Regions from separate parts of the Peribacillus sp. NPDC096448 genome, predicted to be linked through region 2. Evidence: riboswitches for the same ligand, from Rfam matches in the RefSeq annotation. Region 2 holds a riboswitch; each other region holds the start of a gene.
The links. A riboswitch is a leader RNA that binds a small molecule or an ion and turns the genes downstream of it on or off. The one in region 2 is predicted to bind S-adenosylmethionine.
Positions count from the first base shown of each region.

Region 1: another riboswitch for S-adenosylmethionine. It lies ahead of ACIQ0C_RS19000 (methionine ABC transporter ATP-binding protein); the one in region 2 lies ahead of ACIQ0C_RS04380 (bifunctional homocysteine S-methyltransferase/methylenetetrahydrofolate reductase).
Region 3: another riboswitch for S-adenosylmethionine. It lies ahead of ACIQ0C_RS20495 (Fur-regulated basic protein FbpA); the one in region 2 lies ahead of ACIQ0C_RS04380 (bifunctional homocysteine S-methyltransferase/methylenetetrahydrofolate reductase).

Region 1 is NZ_JBIWEU010000011.1:149,706-157,763, reverse strand. Features, by position in the region: gene ACIQ0C_RS19005 (methionine ABC transporter permease) at 1-501, opposite strand, end outside; gene ACIQ0C_RS19000 (methionine ABC transporter ATP-binding protein) at 488-1,504, opposite strand; SAM riboswitch class I at 1,574-1,678, opposite strand; gene ACIQ0C_RS18995 (MBL fold metallo-hydrolase) at 1,962-2,786, shown strand; gene ACIQ0C_RS18990 (hypothetical protein) at 2,850-3,038, opposite strand; gene ACIQ0C_RS18985 (YheE family protein) at 3,124-3,327, opposite strand; gene ACIQ0C_RS18980 (YheC/YheD family endospore coat-associated protein) at 3,391-4,587, opposite strand; gene ACIQ0C_RS18975 (YheC/YheD family endospore coat-associated protein) at 4,584-5,951, opposite strand; gene ACIQ0C_RS18970 (YheC/YheD family endospore coat-associated protein) at 5,955-7,025, opposite strand; gene ACIQ0C_RS18965 (YheC/YheD family endospore coat-associated protein) at 7,042-8,058, opposite strand, start outside.
Region 2 is NZ_JBIWEU010000002.1:87,604-95,661, forward strand. Features, by position in the region: gene dapF (diaminopimelate epimerase) at 1-185, shown strand, start outside; gene ligD (DNA ligase D) at 741-2,588, opposite strand; gene ku (non-homologous end joining protein Ku) at 2,739-3,581, shown strand; gene ACIQ0C_RS04375 (MOSC domain-containing protein) at 4,074-4,718, shown strand; SAM riboswitch class I at 4,836-4,934, shown strand; gene ACIQ0C_RS04380 (bifunctional homocysteine S-methyltransferase/methylenetetrahydrofolate reductase) at 5,038-6,882, shown strand; gene metH (methionine synthase) at 6,879-8,058, shown strand, end outside.
Region 3 is NZ_JBIWEU010000013.1:10,735-18,792, reverse strand. Features, by position in the region: gene ACIQ0C_RS20530 (aldehyde dehydrogenase family protein) at 1-1,066, opposite strand, end outside; gene ACIQ0C_RS20525 (MFS transporter) at 1,336-2,541, shown strand; gene thiE (thiamine phosphate synthase) at 2,580-3,212, opposite strand; gene thiM (hydroxyethylthiazole kinase) at 3,193-4,008, opposite strand; gene thiD (bifunctional hydroxymethylpyrimidine kinase/phosphomethylpyrimidine kinase) at 4,005-4,811, opposite strand; gene thiW (energy coupling factor transporter S component ThiW) at 4,780-5,301, opposite strand; gene tenA (thiaminase II) at 5,314-6,003, opposite strand; TPP riboswitch at 6,094-6,199, opposite strand; SAM riboswitch class I at 6,356-6,460, shown strand; gene ACIQ0C_RS20495 (Fur-regulated basic protein FbpA) at 6,636-6,824, shown strand; gene ACIQ0C_RS20490 (Spo0E family sporulation regulatory protein-aspartic acid phosphatase) at 7,078-7,272, shown strand; gene ACIQ0C_RS20485 (GNAT family N-acetyltransferase) at 7,343-7,849, opposite strand.

The DNA.
Region 1 (8,058 bases), on a different contig from region 2:
TGCTGAGTAACCGATAAGCGAAATGGTCGTTAATGTCAGTCCTTGAATGATTCCCGGTTTTGCTTCTGGAAGAAGTACATCCTTAATGATCATCCATGGAGTGGCTCCTACGGCAATTGCAGCTTCTATCACTCCTCTGTCTATTTCACGTAATGCCGTTTCAACGATTCTTGCAAAAAAAGGTATTGCGGATACGGACAGGGAAACAGAAGCCGCTCTTGGCCCTATTGTCGATCCCGTAAGAAGGTCCGTTAAAGGAAGGAGGGCGACCAAGAGAATGATGAACGGGATGGAACGGACAATATTGACTGTGAAACCGAGAGATCGATTCACGATGCTATTTTCAAAAAATAAATTCCTGGTTGTCGTAAACAGCAATACTCCAAGCGGTAAACCGATCAGCAGGGCTACTGCAAGAGAAACGCCGACCATATAAATCGTTTCAAGAAAGGCTTTATTAAGATCAGGTAAAATATTGACGATGGGATTAAGCAGTGACATGTTTTAACACCTCCACAGAACTGGAACGATTTTTTATATATTCCAATGCCGAATGAATTTGGGCGGCATCGCCAATTAACTCGATGATTAAAATGCCTAAAGGAACTTCCTGGATATACTCAATTTTACCGTGTAAAATATTACCCTTGACTGGATGGGATTGGAGAGTATCCGAAAGAATCGACTCACCGGCGGTTTGCCCTTCGAATTGAATTTTAATAATCGTACCTTCACTTTCTTCAATCAAGTGCGAAGGGAGTTCGAAATCCAGTACACTGCTAATGAATTGCTTCGTTAACTCCTGCTTAGGCTGTGAAAATATTTCATAAACGGGTCCTTCTTCAATTACCCGGCCATCCTGCATGACGGCGACTCGGTGGCATAGTTCTTTGACTACTTCCATTTCATGTGTAATCAATACGATGGTGATACCAAGCTCACTGCTTATCTTTTTCAACAACTGTAAAATCGCTTTTGTAGTTGTTGGATCAAGGGCTGAAGTCGCTTCATCACATAATAGTACAGTGGGGTCATTTGCTAAGGCTCGAGCTATGCCGACCCGTTGCTTCTGTCCACCGCTAAGCTGTGCCGGATAGACATCTTTCTTATCGCTGAGCCCTACGATTTCCAACAATTCCAATACACGTAACCTGATCGCGTCCTTCGATCGGTGCGCGGCCTTTAAGGCGAAAGCGACATTTTCATAAACGGTTTTTGAACTGACCAGGGAAAAATGCTGGAATATCATTCCGATTTTTTGTCGTTGTTTACGAAGCTCTTTACTTGATAAAGAGGTTAAATCAATGCCGTCGATGATGATATTTCCACCTGTCGGACGTTCAAGCAAATTCAAGCAGCGGAGTAATGAGCTTTTTCCAGCTCCGCTGTAGCCGACAATTCCATATACTTCGCCAGTTTGAATGGTCAAAGATACGTTATCCACTCCGATAACTCGGTTTTTCTTCGAGACGTATTCCTTTCGGACTGAACGGATTTCAATCATGAGCTTTCCCCCTTAAACATTAAAAAAGCTGCCTCTATCATTCAGAAAGAGGCAGCGAAATTATATCTCGTCTTATCTTTCAGAATGCAATCATTCTGCAGGAATTGGCACCGTTCCCTAAGGGCGGTTGCCGGACATCACAGGGCCTGATCCCTCCGTCACTCTTGATAAGTAAATTATTATTTTAGAATATTTCAAGTTTTATAATATAATCTATATTATTTGTAAAATCCGACAATGTCAATCGTTTCTTTGATTTTTTTTGTCGTTAAATTTGGTACAGTCCATAAAACGATTCATGGAAAAAGGGCGATTATGCAATAATCCTGCATTTTCATCCAGGTTAATTATTCCGATATTTCCTTGTCAAAAAGGTAAAGTGGTACTACATTTATTATAGTAAAGTTAAAAAAAGGAAGATGAAACTATTTTTGTACAATGATGGGGAGGAAATTGAATGATAGAGATTAAGACGATAAATGATGTCGTTTGTGTGCATGGGACTCCTGGCGGGAACAAGGCGGGGATGAGTGTTTATGTCTTTTTAACGGATGGCCTATTGATAGATACTGGAGCACAGATATTAATGGAAGAGCTCATTCCATTCTATGAGTCCGCAGACTTCGACTCAGTGGCCCTGACTCACTATCATGAAGACCATACTGGGGGCGCTGCATGGATACAGGAGCATAAAAAGGTCCCTCTTTTCATTCACCCGATGTCGGTTGAGGTTTGTGCAAAGGATGCAGTATATCCTGAATATCGTAAAGTTTTCTGGGGAAAGAGAGATGCCTTTAAAGCTGAGCCGCTAGGGAAGGCCATTCATTCCCGTACCCAAACGTGGGAGCCGATTTTTACCCCAGGTCATGCAAAGGACCATATGGTGTATTTGAATCACAATAATGGCGTACTCTTTTCAGGAGACCTTTTCGTAACCCCAAAAACAAAGCTTGTCTTACGGGAAGAGTCTGTTCCGGTCATCATCGATTCCATAAAAAGATTGCTTCAATATGACTTCGGGGAAGTGTTTTGCTGCCATGCTGGGTATGTTCCTGATGGGAAGGAAATGTTTCGGAAAAAACTTGATTATCTTGAAAATCTCCGAGGGGAAATTTTCCTCTTGCATTCTCAAGGGCTGACCGTTCATGAAATCCAGCAGTTCGTTTTACCGAATCGCTATCCCCTTATCGAAATATCTGGGCATGAATGGGATTCAGAGCATATCATTACATCGATATTAAACGAAAATATTTTGAATGTGATGGAGAATGGAACTATTTGATTTTGTCTTTTTAACGCTCTGACTGATATAAAGGAGGGCTCTCCATAAGAGCGCCCGCCATTGTTATTTATTGATATTGGGATCTGTTTCATCATAAAAATCATGTGCTTCTTCGATGTTCTGAAGGTTAGCGACTTCATACACATTTCCGCCCGCCATTCCTTCATTGATGATACGGTCGATATCTAAATAAACGGAGTCCTTGCCATCATATTCGGTATCCTTCAAAAATGTCATTTTTTCTTTATCCAAAATAAATCCCTCCTAGCCTTTTCTTTAGTTTAGGCAAAGGAGTTTTTTTTATTCCGTTTAGCGATTTCATGAATGTATTGAGGGTTCATTCATATACATGGAAGACCATTAAATCATGTATCATGCTTTTGAGTTTGGTTTCATCTGTTTCGGAAGGCGGATTGGCTGTCCACTCGATGGATCCATCTTTATGATACAATGCTTGGACTGCCTGCTTGTTGAAATAAAAGGAAATTTTCCATCCTGGCAGATTCTTATGCAATGGTGCCCATTGAAAATGGGTGATCATATGTATTACCTCCATATATACAGTTTCTCATTTAATTATAATGGAAAACGGCAACTGGAGGTGTTATTTTATTGTCAGGTTGGGAAAAGTTAATTCAATGAAAAGATTTTTTAAATGCAAAAGCCTGTTTGTTTCAATTTCCTCCTCATCGAATTGCATGGGCTTTGAGTTCACTTCGTATATGAAGAGCGCGCCCGATTCGTCTTCTCCTATATCAATGGAAAACTCTCCGAGAAACCCGATTTTTTTTGAAAGTATCTCACCGCATTTCTGGGCAATATTCGCTAATTTTAGATTCAGGCTTCTTGATTGCAGGTCTTGATAAGGAAAAAGCTTCCCGCCTCGGGGAGTGTGGGTGGTGATTTCCTGAGTTTGTGACATCCTTACCGCTTTGCCGGTCACTTTATAAAAACCTTTTTCATAATGGACGAGAATCCGGTAATCATAACGATGTCCAACAAGTTTTTTTGGTGTGATCGCCTGTTGAGCAAGATAGCTCCTTTTTAATAAATCCCTTTTTTTCGTTTCCCAGAAGGATGCAAAATCCGGGAAGGACTCACTATGTTTTAAGCTATTGAACAATAGAGTATCATCATCATTTTTGATAATGGTATAGATGCCTTTCCCTTGGCTTCCTTTGCATGGTTTAAGGTATATATGCCTGTAGGTCTCCAGGAAAGCATCAAGGCAACTGCTGTTTCGTAAGATCATGGTGGGCGGAAGGTGATTGGTGAGGGATCCATCTTCAACTAATGCTTCGAACATCACATATTTATCTATAAAACAGGGGTTGAATAGATTCATTCGGTAATCTTTAAAATGTGTGATAAGATGTTGGAATTCCTCTGACGCCTCATAGCTCCTCGAGGGGATACGGTTATAGACGATGTCAGGGAAGGGCACTTTACATTCGATCCACTTGTTTGAAATGGAGGAAAAAACATACCCTCTCATCGACTCGGAATGAAGGGCATTTCCTGTGAATACATACGCCAATATTCCATGTTTCAATAAATATAATGATAGGTCCCGAAAAAGGGTCAGGTTTCCACCCAAACCTGATTCCTTTTTGGGATTGGGAACAGTTAAAATTCCGACGGCAAGCATCCGGTTACCCGGAAATATTGTGATTGGAATTAGAGGTTGATTCGAATGGTCCTTTTTATAGCTGATTTCTTCTTTGGCAGAGCCGGCGAAAAGTTCCGCATTCTCATGAGTGTGGTACCAATTTTCAGTGGGGATATCGTAAAAAATGTTCATTGCGGCACACTGATTGATTTCGTAATCGTCTGTTCCGTAAGATAAATGGCATAATCAAGGCTTAGCTTTCTGGTCAGCAATTCGAAATCCTTGAGTTTTGGATGGGAGAAGATGGAACGTCCAGGTTTGGAATTGGCTTCAAACATCCAAACCTGCCCTTTTTTATCCAATCCAAAATCAAATCCTATTTCTGCAATGATGCCGTCCAAGTTCTTTTCTATACTGTCACTTAAAATCAGTGCTGCTTCCGATAGCTTTCGTTCGACTTCTTTCGCCTCATCGTCATCTCCGAACAGTTCGGCAACCGTTTTGATGACACCCCCGCTTTTAATATGGGTCGTGACACTGCCGGCGCCGGCGATCTTTGCGGCAATCGCGGTCACCTGCCATTTTCCATCACTGTCCTTGTTCGTATGGACCCGGAAATCCACTGGACGTTTTTCAGATCGAATTAATGGGATGCCCTGCTGTACGATAAGATTCTCTATCGGGCGGTCGTGAAAAATATGTTTAACGATGGATTCCAATGTCGAAAACCTTTGCAGTTTATTTTCTTTTGCTTCATTTGTATAGCGGCAATAGTAAACATTCTCATGCTTATCATAAAGAATTTGGTGAATCCCTAGACCGAGGCTGCCGTGAATAGGCTTTATATAAACTTGCCGGTAATGGGAAAGAAGGGTTTCCACCACGGATATGGATTGAAATGGATACGTTTCCGGCAAATAAGGCAGTGCCCGCTCATCTGCGCATAACCTTTCATTTACATCCCATTTATTGAAAAATCCAGGGTTATACCATGGTATGGTATATTTTTTTTGAAATTTCTGCTTCACTTCTTTAGGCCCATCACGGTTTTCCGTCAACCGATTTGGGAGCCGGTCATAGATGACATTGGGAAAAGGAAATTCATTAATGTGCCAGTCATCGTTATCAAATACATAGCCTTTGATTGTCTCCTCATCCCAATTGATTACATTCTCTCCAAAAACAAAGGGAATACAGCCTGTGGTCTTGCTAAGCGAAAGGAGCTTTGCGAAAAATTCCGACCTCTCCCCTAATGGTTTGTTTGAAAGGCCAGTGAAGCCTGAGGAAAAGATTCCGACAAGCGGTCCGATATGGATGCTCTTGCCGTATATGAATAAATGAAGGGGAATATCGGTATGATCGAATATTAGAGATTCCGCAAGACTTTCCGATAGCACGATTGATTGATTGACGGCCGGGTTTTGTTTGACGATGGCAGGACATGAATGTCGTCCGAAATAAATTAATTCAATCTCTGCCAAATCTCCTAGCTCTGAAGGGTAGTAGAGAACATTGCCAGGGATAGCGGCAATTTCGGCAGGATAAGTCTTTCTCACTTCCTATTCACCTGCTTTCTGAAGCTGTTCGGCTAAATACTGGCTATACTCAAACGGTGCACGATGAATATCTTTCATGGTCTCCGGCTGTAGTGCCTGAATGATTTTCCTACCGGGCTTCGAGTTAATGTCCATTATCCATATTTGGCCTTTTTTATCGATGCCAAGATCAATTCCCAACTCGAATAATCTTTCAAAGACAGCTTCGGTTTCTACGGGCAGGGTGCGAAGGATATGCTGAATCTTTTGTTCGACAGCAATCGAAATCGTTTCCGGGTTTCTTTTGTTGAAGGTATCCAATGAAATGGCTTCCCCGCCTGTGGCAAGATTTGAAGTAATTCCATCTTTTTGTCCCATACGAATTCCGCGGCCCCGTTCCATCCATTGATTCTTCTCGTTTTTTTGAAGTAAAATCCGTAAATCGAATGGCTCATTATTTTGGCTGCAAAGTTCCAAATATGGCTGGCAAAGGTAACGGTATCGATTTAATAAATGCTGCAGCCATTTGTTAAGCTGAGATTTGGAGGAGAATTGGCGGTCATATTTGGTGCCCTTTTTCGTCATGGAAACCAAAGTGCCGTCTTCGGTTTTTGAAAGGAGATAGATTCCTGTACCGCCTGCACCGAATTCAGGTTTGATGATGATTTTATCCAGGCGTTCCAAATGATCGGTAATATCTTCAGGTGTCGTCACTTGTACGGTCTCTGGAAAAAATGCCTGTAGGTGTGGATGGTTTTTTAGGATTTGGTACACTTCCCACTTACCAGGAAGGCCCAGCCCTAAGAAATTCGAGTTATCTTTTAACCAATCGATTTTGTGTCGCGTTTCCGTTGACTCACGGACTAAACCATGAAAACAGCGATCATATACAAAATCAGGTAAATCAAAAGAGGTGGCGATCCAAGTTTCGTTCTCGGCATCAAAATGCTCGCCCCTCACCTTTTTCAGATCCATATCAATATTATCCGGTGAAAATTTGCAAACTTTCATATTAAATGATTTAGCGGTTTTGGCTATTTCGGTGAAGTAGTTGTTTTCATGAGTATCCGACGCGGCCATTAATCCTATTAACACGTGCTAGCAACTCCTTTTATGGATGGTTTTCGCGGTTAAGGGCAAGCATGAAATCGATGATTGATTTTACTGATGGACGAAAGGTTTCATAGTTGCCTTGGAATTTTTTTGAAGGTTTTGAATTCACTTCGATGATCCATGGATGGGTATCGGTATCCAGTGCTAAATCAATCCCTAGCTCACCGAATGAATCGTCAAGGTTTTCGACTAAGGCCTGTGCAGTGTTTTTAGCCAGCCGTACAAGCTTTTGATATATGCGGCTGGCGTCCTGAAGTTCAAATGCTTCTTTTAGAAAATCCGGCCCATTTTTCATCAATCCGCCTTGTGCAAGATTGGAAACAATGGTACCAGGGTCCCCAATCCGGGCAACCATTGATGAAACTTTCCATTCAAGCTGATCGTTCCGGTGAAGTAGTATACGGAAATCAACTTTTCTCTGATCTATTTCGAATAGGGAAATCCCTTTTTGAAGAATGAAGGATCGTTTTCTGGAAAATCTTTTTAAGGTTTCAAACAACTTTTCATCCGTATCAGCAAAATGTACATTCTGGAGATGTCCGGATTGCTCGATTTTCCATTTTTCAGCTACTTGCGTTAATCTGCAAATATTCCTGCCTTGGCTGCCTGATGCGGGTTTAAAGTAGATTACCGAATGCTTTTCTATAAAACTCAAGAAAGATTCCTTTTCGTTAAACAGTATCGTCTCTGGCAAATTTGGCAACAGATCATCTTCTAGGATTAGCAGTTCATGTACATCATGTTTGGAGAGGAACCTTCCGTTGAACATCGGAATCGATCGTTCCTCCAGTTCAGTTTTAAACAGCTTGAAAGAATGTGATTGCTCAAGTTTCCGCGAATGTATCCGGTTATAAAATACATCAGGAATGGGGAGGCGCAAGGCTTTCCAGCCATCTTGCCCTGGCAGGTAGCCTTCCACAACACCATCTTGAAGAGACTGCAGTTTTACTAAATAGAAGGGGATGCCCTGCTGATTACAATATGATTTCATTTCCTGATAAAATTTCTCCATCTC
Region 2 (8,058 bases):
AAAGCCAAACGTATTCAATTGATTTAATCGGAAATGCAACCTATGAATTCAAGGTATCGATTGAAATTGACTTAGATCAGCCTGAAAAATTTGAAATGCTTGAAAAAGAGGATTTTGAATTGGAAACAAGCTTATATGCCAAGCTGCAGGATGAAGTGCAAGGTTATTTGAAAACAAAATTATAAAGAAAATTTTAAACTGCAGGCGAACTCGAAAAAAAGCGAGTTTGCCTGCAGTTTTTTTATAAATTGCAGTGGATTTCAGAAATCCGCCCCCTTTCCGCCAACTGTCTGCCAAGCCTCCTCGGATCAAGAGCCTGTGGGGTCCCGGCTAGCCAATTATTCGGCAGGAGTGTCGCAAATTTCTTCAGTCCATTAAAGATTATAGTAAAAAAATATGAAGGGTAACCTAGTCTTAAACATTATTCGGGATGAGACTAGCCTACATTTTTTTTAAAAAAAGAAACGTCCCAGTTGATTGGAATGTAAGGTACGAGACTCCTGCGGGAAAAGCGTGGCCAAGGGAGGCCCCGCAGGTGAGCGCCGAGGAGGCTCCCGGACCGCCCGCGGAAAGCGAGTGCCTGGAGTGGAAATCAACGATCAGAATTACTAACCTTCAAAAAAACGTTGGGTTAATTTCAGAAATCCGCTCCCTAACCGCCCTACTGTCTGCCAAGCCGCATCAAATCAAAGCCTGCCAGCGGAAAGAGAGTCCACGGAGGCACCTTTCCATTTTACCAATTAGTTATGGGTCTTTTTTTGTTTAAGGAACGACAATACTTCCAAAAAGGCTGGTCCATTATCCACCAGTCGGTAATCCATAAATGCACACCCGCTCCTTTTTATTCTGTTTGGTATGGTTTCAATCGTAAAGTCCTTTAACTGGAGACTTTCGTTCACTTCCTCCCAAAACAAAGGAGTAGCTACACCAGCGAAAGAATTTCCCCGTGGGGAATAAGGCAGAATGATGGTTTTTCCTTCACTATGCTGCACAAAGTCCAAGTAAAGTCGATTCTGCCGATTTATTTTCATTCTTTCCGTTGTAAAATCATTCGGATTGGAACTTGTTAAGTAGTCACCGAGAAAGTCGGTGAATATGCGTGTCTCCTGATAAGTAAATCTGTCTTCAGGCAGAGGGATGTGAATTTGCAGTCCTTTGTTACCTGAAGTTTTTACAAAAGCTTTAATCCTTAATGATTCCATCACCTTTTTTATTTCCTGTGCAGCCTTTACCGCAAAGGAGAAATATTCGATGGAAGGAGGATCCAAGTCCAGGACGATTTCGTCGGGTCTTGTTTTACCGGCTTTCTGAAATGGTGCATGAAATTCCAATGCAAGTTGATTACCAAACCAAAGAAGGGTTTCAATGTCGTTACAGAGCATATACTCGATATCCTCATCCATGAACGTTTTAATAAAGTCCGGGGCATAATCAGGTTTGTTTTTTTGGAAAAACCTTTCTTTATCCAAAGTGCCATGAGGATAGCGGATCGTTGTAAGAAGCTTATCCTTCAAAAAGGGTAAGAAGAAAGCTGAAACCTCCCTTAAATAATGAAGGTATTCAACTTTTACCACCTGTTTACCTCCTGTTATCCAAAGCGGTTTATCCCTGGAAGTTATTTGTACAGTATCTGGAAATGTATATTGCCCTAGCACGAATTTCTCCCAGGTACATTCGTCGGGAGACGTTTGTAAAAGCCATTGCGAAAACTGGGGTTCACGTAATTCATTTTCCTCATATACGTGTAAGAATTGAACTTCAATGCAAATGGATGGATGGATATAAAAAAATTGTGCGTCTTCGTCTGATGCATTTTGCTTGATCAATTGATGCAATATACTTTTATCTCGAGCACTCAGTCCATTTTTGACACTTCCGATTTTCGTTACGGCACCTTCTTTGAAAACTGCGAGGGACACGTAGCCATTTTCTTTGTGCAATGCTGTAATGAAACAAGAAACGGTCTTCCAATTTTTCACCTTAATCCAAGTTGTTGTACGTCTTCCTTCTTGCCAAACACCTCGAATTTCCTTGGCGACAACCCCTTCGCCATCTAACAGGGTGACCTTCTTCAAAGCATTATCCAAAACGTCAAAACTCTCAATTAATTGTATCAATGCCTTATCGTTGGGATCAGGAGGCATAGGAAGACCGAGTTTTTCCCCCATATTCAACATCAATTCCCTTCGTTCCACCATTGGTTTAGCTGCTACGTCTTTTCCGCTGATGCGAAGCAGGTCAAACGCTATAAACCGACATGGGGAAAAACGGGCATTTTCTGAAATTAAGGATTGTTTCCCTAGGCGTCCTCTCCACTGTATTTGAAAAAAGTCCGCTTTCGCCTGATTGGTAAGCCAGACCAATTCTCCATCTAACTGAAGCGGGAGATAATCTTCCAGGTCCAGATCTTTGATGTAAGCAATGATTTCTGGGAATTGAGTTGATAACTCCTTCTCATTCCGACTCGAAATGCTTATGGTATCGGTGTCTATTGTTAAAATAGCCCTAAAGCCGTCATATTTGACTTCATAACGCCAATCGTTGGATTTGGGGGCTTCAGGGTAATAGGTAGGCAGCATCGGTTTCATTTTTGTATTTACCTCCGCAAATAATTGATAACATTATTTTGCCAAAAAAACGTAGTGTTAGAGTTGGCAATTGTTTTTTCGGTTTTTTTTTAACAAAGGGGAATAATAAAATTGTTCTTCTCATTAAAAATAAGTTATGAGGTGACGAATATGCATACGATGTGGAAGGGAAGCATATCATTCGGTTTGGTGAACATTCCGATAAAACTTCATGCTGCAACGGAGGATAAGGATATTTCTTTGAGGACGTTGCATAAGGAATGCCATTCACCGATTAAATACGAAAAGGTTTGTCCGGTATGCGAGAAAGAAGTGGGGAAGGATGATATAGTCCGCGCTTTTGAGTATACAAAGGGAAAGTTTGTTGTATTGGAAGACAATGAACTAGAACAACTGAAAAAACAAAACGAAGAAAAAGCCGTGGAAATCGTGGATTTCGTTAAAATTGAAGAAATAGATCCTATTTATTTTAACCGGAGTTATTACATGTCCCCAAATGACGGGGGGATAAAAGCTTATTCCCTTTTGAGGCAGGCCCTCAAGGAATCGAATAAGGTAGGTTTGGCGAAAATCATCATTCGCTCCAAAGAGCAAATGGCGGTAATCCGAGTCGTTGATAATACCCTGGTTATGGAAACGATTCATTATCCGGATGAAGTCCGCTCCACAGCGGATGTTCCGAATATCCCTGCCAATGATACCATTGTAAAAAAAGAAATCGATACTGCCGTATTATTGATAGATCAATTAACGACTACCTTCGATCCGACAAAATACACCGATGACTATCGAACCGCGTTACTAGAATTGATTGAATCAAAGAAAACGGGACAGACGACGATTACAGCGAAAACAAAAGAACCAGTTTCCAACAATGTAACCGATTTAATGGAGGCATTACAGGCATCCATAGACCGTACAAAACATGATGAACCGGTAAAGAAAAAGACGACCAGAAAGAAAGCGGCACCGAAAAAAAAGAAACAAGCGTAAACAGGAAGCTGAGCGGAAGACGCATGATGTCGCTCGGCTTTCTGCTTGTTTTTGCAAGGAATCAGGCTTCTAATAAGGAAATGATAGGGACCTGCCAGGGAGGAAGGAAGGTGCGAACAGTTAAGTCGATCAGGACGCAAGAAACTGAATGGGATTAAAAGAAAAAAATGGAAGTGAATGAAAGCAAAAAAAATTCGCTCCCTAAAGAGCGACAATGAGGAATTCAATCATGAAAATCAACATATAGGCGAACGGTTGTAGTTTTCGACTATATATTGTGTTCATATTCTACCATATTTAATTCTGAAATAGCAACAAAATTACTGAAACTAACCTATGAATTTTTCTGGAAATCAATGATATTTTGCCCATTTCATGCACATTTGGCTTTTTCATTTCATATACATATAAAAAGTTACAGAATAAAATGGATTTTTAGTATAATTTATACATACAGGGTTATTTAAATTAAATATGAATGGAAGATGCAAAATGGAAAATGGAAAAATCAAATCACTTCATGCGGGAAAGCCGAAACATGAAATTTATTCGAATATCGATATCTTTTCAGCCATGAATAAACAAGCACAGGATAATCTGACAGTGACTAAAGCAGGCATAATCGGTGATGGCGTGGGTAATGTAAAGTTCCATGGAGGTCCTGATCGGGCTTTGTGCTTTTACCCATTTGAGCATTATTCATTATGGAATGAAAAATTCTCTAAAAAGCTGGATATCCCTGCATTCGGTGAAAATTTAACCATAGTGGGGATGAAGGAAGAAACAACTTATATCGGCGATATTTATCAAATAGGCGATGTGATTGTTCAAATTAACCAGGGGAGGATACCTTGTTCGACCATTTCCCACTTCAATCAAGAACCTAAGTTTTTGGAACTCGTGCTGAAAACGGGTTTCACTGGTTATTTTGCAAGAGTACTTCGAGAAGGAACGATAAATAAACAAAACGAGATCGTGCTAATAGATCGTTTGCAAGGAAAAATTTCAGTTCATTATGCAGCAGATGTCATCCTTCATAAACGAGATGGCCTGGAAGGCGCTAAGGCTTTACTTACACTAGACTCGTTAGCGGAAGACTGGAAACAAAGGATCTTGAAGAGGGTTGAAGCTGCATAAGATTGAATGAATTTTGCAAAAGTGAAAAAAATGTCGATCAGGTATTGAAATTGACAGATTATTAATGTAAATTAAATATAATCAAATTTTGAAATCTTGTGAAAATTATATAATTGGATCTTATCGAGAGAGGTGGAGGGACTGGCCCGAAGAAACCTCAGCAACCAGCTTAGGCAAAGGTGCTAAATCCAGCAAGCAGAGCTTGATAGATGAGGAGAATGTTTCAATAAACCTTCTTCTTTGAGAAGGTTTTTTTCCTTTTCTCTCATACTCATAGACTACGACAAAAACAGGATTGTTTTTGAGAGAGGGTGTAATGATGAATTTTCGTAAAGAAGTGAAAGAAAGAATGCTGGTTGGGGAAGGGGCAATGGGGACCCTACTGTACTCTAATGGCATCGATCAATGTTATGAGGAATTAAACTGCACAAACCCAGATCAAATAGAGTCCATCCATCGTGCTTATCTGGAAGCTGGTGCAGATATCCTTCAATCGAATACTTACGGAGCCAGTTTCAGCAAATTGAAACGGTATGGACTGGAAGATGAAGTGAGCAGAATCAATCGCCAGGGAGTCATTCTTGCTAAAAAAGCGGCAAAAGGAAAGGCATACGTCTTCGGTACCATAGGGGCACAGCGGAGTATCAGGAAATCGGATTTAAGCTTGGAAGAGATAAAACGGGGTTTTCGTGAACAGCTATACAGTCTGTTGATGGAAAACCCTGATGGGATTCTCTTGGAAACATTTTATGACCTGGAAGAACTGGAAACCGTCCTGCAAATCGTTAAAAATGAAACTGGACTGCCGATCATCGCCAATGTCTCGATGCATGAACTGGGCAATCTTCAAAATGGAATCCATTTAAATGAAGCCTTTCAAAAACTCGAGCAATTGGGAGCCGATGTGGTTGGTGTGAATTGCCGTCTTGGTCCACATCATATGATTCGGGCCTTGGAAGAAGTGAGTTTGCCAAAGCAAGCATCGATTGCCATATACCCTAATGCCAGCCTGCCGGATTATGTCGATGGAAGGCTCGTCTATAAAGCTGTGCCGGAATATTTCGGTTCCAGTGCCCTGGAACTTCGTAAGCAAGGTGCCGCAATCATAGGCGGGTGCTGTGGAACGACTCCACTGCACATTCAAGCTGTAAAGAATGCGATTGGAAGTTTGGTTCCAGTAAAATATAAATATACGAAATCCCGCGAAATAGAAAAAATTGAAGTGAGCGTTAGAGAATTGGAACTTCCCCTGTACGAAAAGGCCAAAACAGAAAGGACGATTCTTGTTGAGCTTGATCCACCGAAAAAGTTGGGAATAGAGAGCTTCATGACTGGTGCTGAGGTTTTGAAAAAAGCAGGGGTCGATTCCATAACATTAGCGGATAATTCACTTGCCTCACCAAGGATAGCGAATGATGCACTGGCTAATTTACTGAAGAACCAATTGAATATAAAGCCGATGGTGCATATAACATGCCGTGATCGAAATTTGATTGGCCTGCAGTCACATTTAATGGGTCTGCAGACGGTGGGGCTGAACGAAATATTGATCATCACCGGAGATCCTTCAAAAATAGGGGACTTCCCGGGTGCCACTTCGGTTTATGATTTATCTTCCTTTGACCTGATAAGTATGGTCAAACAATTTAATGAAGGTCTTTCCTATTCCGGTCAAAGTTTGGGCCAACGGGCAAATTTTAAAATTGCGGCAGCTTTTAATCCTAATGTGAAATATCTGGATAAAGCCGTACTGAGGATGGAAAAGAAGATTGCCTGCGGTGCTCAATCCTTTTTGACACAGCCGATTTATTCCGTGGAGCAGGTCGAAGAAGTATATGAAGCTACAAAACATTTGGAAACCCCGATTTTCATCGGTATCATGCCGTTGACAAGCACCCGGAACGCCGAATTCATCCATAATGAGATCCCAGGCATCAAATTGCCTGATAATGTTAGAAGGGCCATGGCTTTAGCGGGGGATGACCCTGTAAAGTCAAGGATTGAAGGGGTGAATATCGCGCGGGAACTGGTGGACGCGGCAAGGGAAAAATTCAAGGGCATATATTTAATCACTCCGTTCCTTCGCTATGAAATGACGGCTGAACTTACAAAATATATTAGAAAAGTCGATAGTAAACAGACATCAGAGGTGGAAAGTACATGAATAAAAAAGCGATTCAAGATCAGTTGAATTCTAAGATTCTCCTTCTTGACGGAGCGATGGGAACGATGCTTCAAGCGGAGAATTTAACGGCAGCGGATTTTGGCGGGGAACAATTCGAGGGCTGCAATGAATATTTATCACTGACGCAACCGGAAATCATCCAATCCATTCATGAAAAATATTTAGCAGCGGGTGCAGACATCATTGAAACAAATACCTTCGGAGCGACCAGCATCGTTCTTGAGGAGTACCAAATAAGCACAATCGCCTACAAGCTAAATAAAATTTCAGCTGAGCTTGCCGTTAAAGCTTGTGAAAAGTATTCCAATGATGAATGGCCAAGATATGTAGCTGGCTCGATGGGTCCCACTACAAAAACGCTTTCCGTAACGGGCGGAACGACTTTTGATGTTTTAACAGATTCTTATGAAGAGCAGGCACTGGGTCTCTTGGATGGCGGGGTAGACTTGCTGTTGGTGGAAACCTGTCAGGATATGCTTAATGTCAAGGCTGCCTTTTCTGGAATCAAAGCAGCATTCGCTAAAACTGGAAAAGATGTGCCTGTCATCATATCAGGAACAATCGAACCGATGGGCACGACACTTGCCGGCCAGTCCATAGAAGCTTTTTATTTATCGGTTGAACATATGAAGCCCGTAGCCGTCGGCCTTAATTGTGCAACAGGGCCGGAATTCATGATAGACCATATCAGGACACTTGCAGATATATCAAATAGCGCCATCAGCTGTTATCCGAATGCCGGGCTCCCTGATGAAGAAGGCCACTATCATGAATCACCTACTTCCCTGGCAGAGAAAATGAAGCAATTTGCCGATAAGGGATGGGTCAATATCATTGGCGGATGTTGTGGTACGACACCAGAACATATTAAAGAACTTTCCAGGGTACTCGAAGGCATGAAGCCCCGTACAATTACGGAAACTGCCCATGGCCATGCCGTATCAGGCATAGAGCCGCTAATTTATGATGATTCAATGCGTCCTTTATTCGTAGGGGAGAGAACGAATGTTATCGGTTCCCGAAAATTCAAGGAGCTTATACGTGGAAAGCATTACGAGCCAGCTGCCGAAATTGCACGTAACCAGGTAAAAAAAGGCGCCCATGTCATTGATATCTGTCTTGCTGATCCTGATGGGGATGAGCTTGGCGACATGA
Region 3 (8,058 bases), on a different contig from region 2:
CAATATAGCCCATTACCCTATTTTGCTGCTCCTCGGAAACAAGCGGTCCAATTTGTGTACTTGGATCTAGGCCAATCCCTTGTTTGATGTTTTTTGCATGGCTGGCCATATCGGCAACAACATTGTCATAATGTTTCTTTTGAATATAAACCCTTGAACCGGCACAGCATACCTGACCTTGGTTAAACATAACCCCATTCAAAGCTCCAGGGATGGCTTTTGAGAAATCAGCATCAGGCAGGATGATATTTGGCGATTTCCCACCAAGTTCCAATGTGACCCGTTTCAATGAATATGAAGCGGAGCGCATGATCAATTTTCCAACTTCGGTCGAACCGGTAAATGCAATTTTATTTACTTGCGGATGGTCGACAAGCGCTTGTCCAGCGGTTTCACCAAAACCGGGAACGATATTGACGACCCCATCAGGGAAACCGGCTTCAGCCAATAATTCTGCCAGGTAAAGAGCGGAAAGCGGTGTTTGCTCAGCAGGCTTTAGTATGACCGTACAACCTGTAGCAAGTGCCGCTCCCAGTTTCCACATCGCCATAAGAAGCGGAAAGTTCCATGGGATGATTTGGCCGACAACACCGACAGCCTCGTGTTTTGTGTAGTTAAAATAATTTCCGCTTACCGGGATGGTCTGTCCGACAATCTTGGTGGACCAGCCAGCAAAATATCTCATATGTTCTATTGCTAAAGGAATATCGGCATTGGTAGTTTCACTGATTGGTTTACCATTATCCAACGTTTCCAATTGAGCAAGTTCTGTTTTATTTTCTTCCATTAAATCGGCTAGTTTATACATAAGTCTACTGCGTGCAGCTGCGCTCATTCTTGACCAAGGACCTTCATCGAATGCTTTGCGTGCAGCTTTGACCGCTAAGTCGATATCTTCTTTATCAGCTTCATAAACATCGGCAAGTTTTTGTCCTGTAGCAGGATTAGGAGTGGAGAAGGTTTTTTTTGAAGCACTTTCTACAAACTGACCATTAATATAGAGCTTTTTTGGTCCTGTTAAAAATTTTTGCAGCTTTCCACTTACTTCTAACGTTAGATTTGTCATTAATTACCCTCCTGAATTAAATGATTATCTTGGGCAAAACATGATGACTTATTGTTAACGCTATGATTGCCAATTTTTATGATAAATGAAAAAAAGGGAATATTCAATCTATAACATTCGACAGAATATCCAAGATTTCTTCATCATTTTAAAAATGAAGTATTTTTTTGTCATGACATGTGTAATTACTATAGCGAAAATGAAAGTTAATAGTTAAAATGAATAAGGGTAAAATAACAAGAAGGTCTGAAGTTCTTCAGGAGGAATATATGGGAAATGATGCGAAAATGATATCACAGCGTAAGTTACTTGGTGTTGCGGGTCTTGGCTGGATGTTCGATGCACTTGATGTCGGTATGCTTTCTTTCATCATTGTTGCATTAAAACAGGATTGGAACTTAACCAGTGAGCAGGTTGGCTGGATCGGGAGCATAAACTCCATAGGAATGGCTGTTGGCGCCGTATTCTTTGGTGCGATGGCCGACAGGGTCGGACGAAAGAATGTCTTCATCATTACATTATTATTGTTTTCGATCGCAAGTGGCCTGTCTGCAGCAGTCAGTACACTCAGCTTGTTCTTGATATTGCGGTTTTTGATTGGAATGGGACTTGGGGGAGAACTCCCGGTTGCCTCGACATTGGTCTCTGAAAGTGTTGAAGCGAGTAAAAGGGGAAGGGTCGTCGTACTTCTTGAAAGCTTTTGGGCGGTTGGCTGGATTTTGGCAGCACTCATATCCTATTTCATTATACCGGCTTATGGTTGGCGGGTTGCATTGTTATTGAGCGCAGTTCCAGCTTTATATGCTCTGTATCTGCGCTTGAAACTGCCGGATTCACCGAAGTATACGGAACTTGAAAAAAAGCAGAGACCATCTGTATTAAGCAATATGAAAAGCGTCTGGAAAAAGGAATACTCCCGTCAGACCCTTGTATTGTGGATTCTATGGTTTTGCGTGGTCTTTTCCTATTATGGGATGTTTTTATGGCTGCCAAGTGTGATGGTCCTAAAAGGCTTCAGCATGATTCAAAGTTTTGAATATGTTTTGATCATGACGCTTGCACAGCTTCCGGGCTATTTTTCAGCTGCATGGCTGATAGAGAAGATGGGACGTAAATTCGTTTTGATCACGTACTTAATTGGAACGGCAGTCAGTGCCTTTTTCTTTGGATCGGCAGAGGGGCTGGCACTGCTGATAGTTTCCGGGATGTTCCTATCTTTCTTCAACCTAGGGGCATGGGGTGCACTTTATGCGTATACACCTGAGCAGTATCCAACATCAGTTCGCGGTACGGGTGCTGGGTTAGCTGCAGGGGTCGGAAGGATTGGTGGTGTCCTGGGACCGTTGCTTGTAGGGTATTTAGTTGCCGCAGACACCCCGATTTCATCGATTTTCACCCTATTTACAATTGCTATTCTAGTGGGTGCAGTTGCCGTAGCTTTTGGAAAGGAAACAAAGAATACCGTTTTGACATAAACAAAAGGAGGGGACTGCATACAGTCTCCTCCCTTTGTTTAATTAAAGTCCTTAATTATTTTTAAAAGGGATTCGGAGGCAGTCTTCGGATCATCTGCATTCATGATGGCCGATACGACTGCGGCACCGGATAGCCCGCTATCAGAAAGAGAGGAAATGTTATCGGCAGAGATACCACCGATGGCTACTGCGGGAATGGATACGCTACGGCAAATTTCCCCCAAATCCTCAAGGGCCATTAGGGTTGCATCTTGTTTGGTCTTGGTAGGGAAAACGGAACCGACTCCGATATAGTCCGCTCCATTTCGTTCGGCTTCGAGAGCTTCTTCAAGAGTGGAGACAGATACACCGACAATCATATCTTCAGGAACCATTTTTTTGACGACAGGCAGTGGAAGGTCATCTTGCCCAATATGAATTCCGTCCGCTCCAACCGCAAGTGCTATATCCACCCGGTCATTGATGATAAGGGGAATGGACAGCTCATTCAATAACTGTTTTAATGCAGATGCTTTTTTATAAAAGGAGAGGGAGGAATTGTTTTTCTCTCTAAGTTGTACGATCGAGACTCCTCCTGAAACGGATTCTGCAATGATTTTGGTCAATTCTTCTATTGCTATGGACTCTTCCGTAACTAAATACAGGCTTAAATCAATTTGGGACTTCTTCATTTAATTTCACCTCGTTCATCCAGATTTCCTTATCCATTCTTGATATCGCATCGATTAATCGCACACGAAAAGTACCAATTCCTTCATCCTTTTGAAGGTTTGCGGCTGCTAGTTCCCCTGAAATGCTCATGGTTGAGATACCGGCAATTGCTGCAGAATAGAAATCATCGGTGACACCGGAAAAAGTGCCGATAAGAGCTGTGGACATGCACCCGGTGCCTGTAACATTAGTTAAAAGGAGGTTCCCGTTATCGATGATGGACGTATGTTTTCCATCGCTGACCGCATCCTTAGCTCCGCTGACCACGATGATGCTATTCAATTCATTTGCCGCTCGTGCGGCCAGCTCTGCATTGCTAATCGAAAGTTCTCCCGAATCCACCCCGCGTGTAACGGTATCCCCACCCATCAATGAAAGGATTTCACTCGCATTTCCGCGAATGATTTGGAAAGTGACCTTACTTAGGAGCTCTTTGACTTGCTCTGTACGATAGGAGGTGGCACCAACTCCAACCGGGTCCAAAATGACCGGGATATCCAGGGCATTTGCCGTTTTACCGGCGATCTCCATTGCTTCCAAAGCTTTATCATCGATCGTACCGAAATTCAGGACCAATGCATCTGCTAATTTGACCATATCCGCCACTTCTCTTGGGCTCGATGTCATTACTGGTGAACCACCGATGGCAAGGGTGGCATTTGCACAGTCGTTGACCGTAACAAAGTTGGTGATTTGGTGAACGAGTGGTTTTCTTTCTCTTACCTTCATAAATAAATCGGCTGAAGAAACCTTCATAACAAGTCACTCCGTTCTTTTTTTGAATATGAATGAAAATGGTGGACTGGTCCATGACCTTTACCGATTGAAAAGCTATTGCGTATTGCTTCGGATATATAGGTCTTGGCTTGTTCGATCGACACTTGCAATGGCAGTCCGTTTGCCAGGTTTGATGTAATGGCGGAAGATAGGGTACAGCCCGTACCATGAGTGTTTTTTGTATGAATGCGCTCTCCCTTGATCCAGTGGAAGTCAGTCCCATCATAAAAAAGATCATTTGGATTTCCTGCTGAATGGCCCCCTTTAAGTAAAACGGCTTTGGGACCCATTTCTTGTATTGAAATGCATGCCCTGTAGAAATCTTGTTTCGTCCGAATCGAGAAGCCAGTAAGTACTTCCGCTTCCGGTACATTTGGAGTAACAAGTGTTGCAAGCGGAAGCAACTCCATTTTTAAGGCAGAGACAGCCTTTTCGTCGAGCAAATGGTGGCCGCTTTTGGAAATCATGACAGGGTCAAGGATAACGATGGCAGGCATGAAGGCTTTAAGGGACGCAGCTACCGTTTCCACGATTTCTTTTGATCCAAGCATGCCTATTTTTACTGCATCGACACGAATATCTTCAAATATAGCTGCAATTTGATCCGATACGATAGCTGTTTCAATTGGCTGTACTGAACGGACTTCCATTGTGTTTTGTGCGGTTACGGCTGTGATGGCGGACATTCCAAATACACCGTGTGCAGAAAATGTTTTTAAATCCGCTTGTATTCCAGCACCGCCCCCTGAATCAGAGCCGGCGATCGTTAATGCTGTTTTCATAAAAAAACCCCTTCATATAATTATTTTTTATCAGTATTTTAAGTAATATGAAAGCTAAAATCGCACCTGCGAATGAACTGAACATAAAAGCCGGTAAAAAACCAAAAAGAGCAGCTTTTTCTCCCAATAGGAGGGTTGCAAGTGGATAACAGGCTAGGGAACCGAGAATGCCGGTCCCGATCACTTCCCCTAAACAGGCGAATTTTAAGCTTTGTGTTTTTCGGTAAAGGATGGCAGCCAAAAGTGCACCGATCATGCTTCCGGGAAAGGCGAAAATTGAACCGGTACCAGACATGTTTCTAATGATGGAAACTAAAAAAGCTTGTGTTACAGCATAGGCAGGCCCCAATAGAACAGCCGTCAGGACATTTGCCAGATGCTGAATAGGAAAGATTTTTGCAAATCCTGCAGGTATGAAAATAAATGAACTGGTCAGCGTCGTTAAAGCCGTGATCATGGCAGTCAACGTCAGTTTCTTGATAGGATTCATCATGTCATCCACCTACAGCGGCCAATCCTGCTCATTTTGAACCATATCCCAGAATAAATATTCATATCGGGAAGTAACCAAAAAGTGCTTTTCTAATCTAAGAAGTTCCTTTTCAGGCATGCCTTCCGTCAATTCTTCCAACAAAGCGATCAGCCACTTATGTGCTTCCCCGAATTCAGGAGACGAATAGGACCTTATCCAATCTGCGTAGCGGTTGTTTTCCAAAGCTGCTCCATTTTGTTCTTTTAATAGCAAACCGATTTCATAATAATCCCAAGCGCAGGGCAGGAGACAGGCGATCAAGTCTGCCAAAGTCCCATGCTGAGCTGCATTTAGCATGTAACCTGTATAGGCTAAAGTGGTTGGAGTAGGTTCTGTATTTTCCAATTCCTTGGAACTGATCCCGAATTCGGAAGCATAATGCCGATGGATATCCATTTCCACTTGAAGGGTTTCATTTAAAATATTCGCAAACTTTGCCATGGTTTCGATGTTATGGGCTTTGATGACACCTAAAGCAAAGAGCTTGGAATAATCCATGAGATAGATATAGTCCTGCTTCAGGTAATAGGCAAATTTCTTTTCAGGAAGCGTGCCGTTTCCAATTGCCTGGACAAAGGGATGTGAATGGTTCCTTTTCCAAATCTCTTTTGCCCTTGCATGCAGTCTATCACTGAATGTTTCTAATTTTGTATTCTCCATTGTTCATCCTCCTTTAGAATGGATCCCTTTGTTAAATAAAAAACCCCGTTCCTGAATACGGAACGGGGTAGATGGATATAGTCTGTAAATGGACGATATCATCCACTTCCCTCCGCCGGTATGAGCCGGTTCAGGTTCAAAGGGTCCGGAACTAATTCCATCTCAGTCTTAAAAAAAGACTCCCCTAGTGGTGTGAATTGTATGTAATTACTGACATCATATCAGAAAGACAAGAAAATGCAACACGTATTTGAAACAGGGATCCCTTTATTCCAGGAAAAAAGGGAGAACCAGGTAATTGACTTTTGATGATTATTAGGATAGAATCATTTCTACATCATTATATATCGAATTCTTATCCAGAGAGGTGGAGGGACTTGGCCCTAAGAAACCTCGGCAGCGGACCCATTTTGGGAACTGTGCTAAATCCAACAAGCATATGCTTGGAAGATAAGAAGAGCCGTACGGACACTGTCAGCCTCTTCTTAAATTGGAAGGGGCTTTTATTTTTGGGAAATAACGTTTAGTGACATAATAGAAAAGGTATATATAATTTGGTGAAATCAAACAAGTTGATAAAGTTTAGCTAACTAGAAGCAGGCTCAAGGACGACTAGGAAAGGAGCCATTTACATGGCAGAATTATTTAAGAGGATTGAACAGAGGAAGGCAAAGCTCATTGAAGAGCTATTGGCCAATGGAGTATACAAAACCTCTGATGAAAGGCACCTTTATGATGCCCCATTAAAAGTACTTGAAGATGAATATAAGATTGTTATAAATAGACCCAATAACGAGTCACCTTCTGAATGGATGACATAGTAAGCGATATACTATATTTTTGGTTCATGGATAAGGGATATGATGTAAGCATTCGCAGTCTACACTAGTGGATGCTTTTTTTGCGTTTAATAGAAAACGACACAAAATATACATAATTTAAGAGTGGAATAGGTGTTTTGTTACATTTGACCTATAAAATAACACATTTTATTTCTGGAAAATAGTTGATTTTAACTAGTGGTTTCATTATGATGAAAGTGTAAAAATATTGAATAAATGGGAGGTGGCTATAATGCCTTGCCGTAAGGTAACTGTAGAAAAAGTAGAAGAAAAGAGACAGGAAATGATAAAGTTGGGAGCGACTTACGGCTTAACAAGTCTCGTAACTGTTCAAGCCAGTCAAGAATTGGATAGGCTATTAAATGCATTAGCAAGTAAAAGGGATTCTGAGTATTTTTCCTTTCAAAAAGCAAATAGGTATTTTTAAATTAGCCAATTCGACCTGTATTAATCTGAAAAAGCTACTGCTCAAGGCAATAGCTCTAAAGAATTATATATTAAATATCGACACGTTTACCAAGAATGATCAAATCCCGCTCAATGCCATCCAGCTCGGCAACTTGAGGTAAATGTGCCCATTCTTCAAACCCAAATTTGGAAAAAAGCTTAAGGCTCGGTGCATTGTGGGCGAAAATGAAACCCAATAAAGTCTTAATACCTAATTTTGGACACAATTCAATTGCCTTTCGAATCGAAATTTGTCCGATTCCTTTTCCCCGGAAATAATCATCAATATAAATGCTGATTTCCGCAGTGGACTTATATGCCGGTCGGCCATAGAAGGATTGAAAGCTCATCCATCCAGCAGTTTTCCCTTCTATAGTAATGATATATAGCGGTCTACTTTCTGAATGATGTTCCTCAAACCATTTAACCCTCGATTGGACGGATACAGGTTCCGTATCTGCCGTGACCATTCTTGAAGCAATTGTCGAATTATATATTTCAACAATTCTGGGTAGATCAGATAGTTCTGCCTCTCTAAACTCTATGTTCTCTTCCATGATTTAAACTCCTAACTATCATTTATTCAATCTCCAGAATGAAGGGTAATCCCGTTTTTGGTTTTAGGAACGGTGAACGACACCCAATCCATTGAAAGTTTTATATTATCATACACTCATTACTCTTTATCTGACAATTCTTTTTTATGTTAAGACTTCAGATTTTTGGGTATGTAAAAGACTAAATACTTCTAGAAAAAGACAAGAGG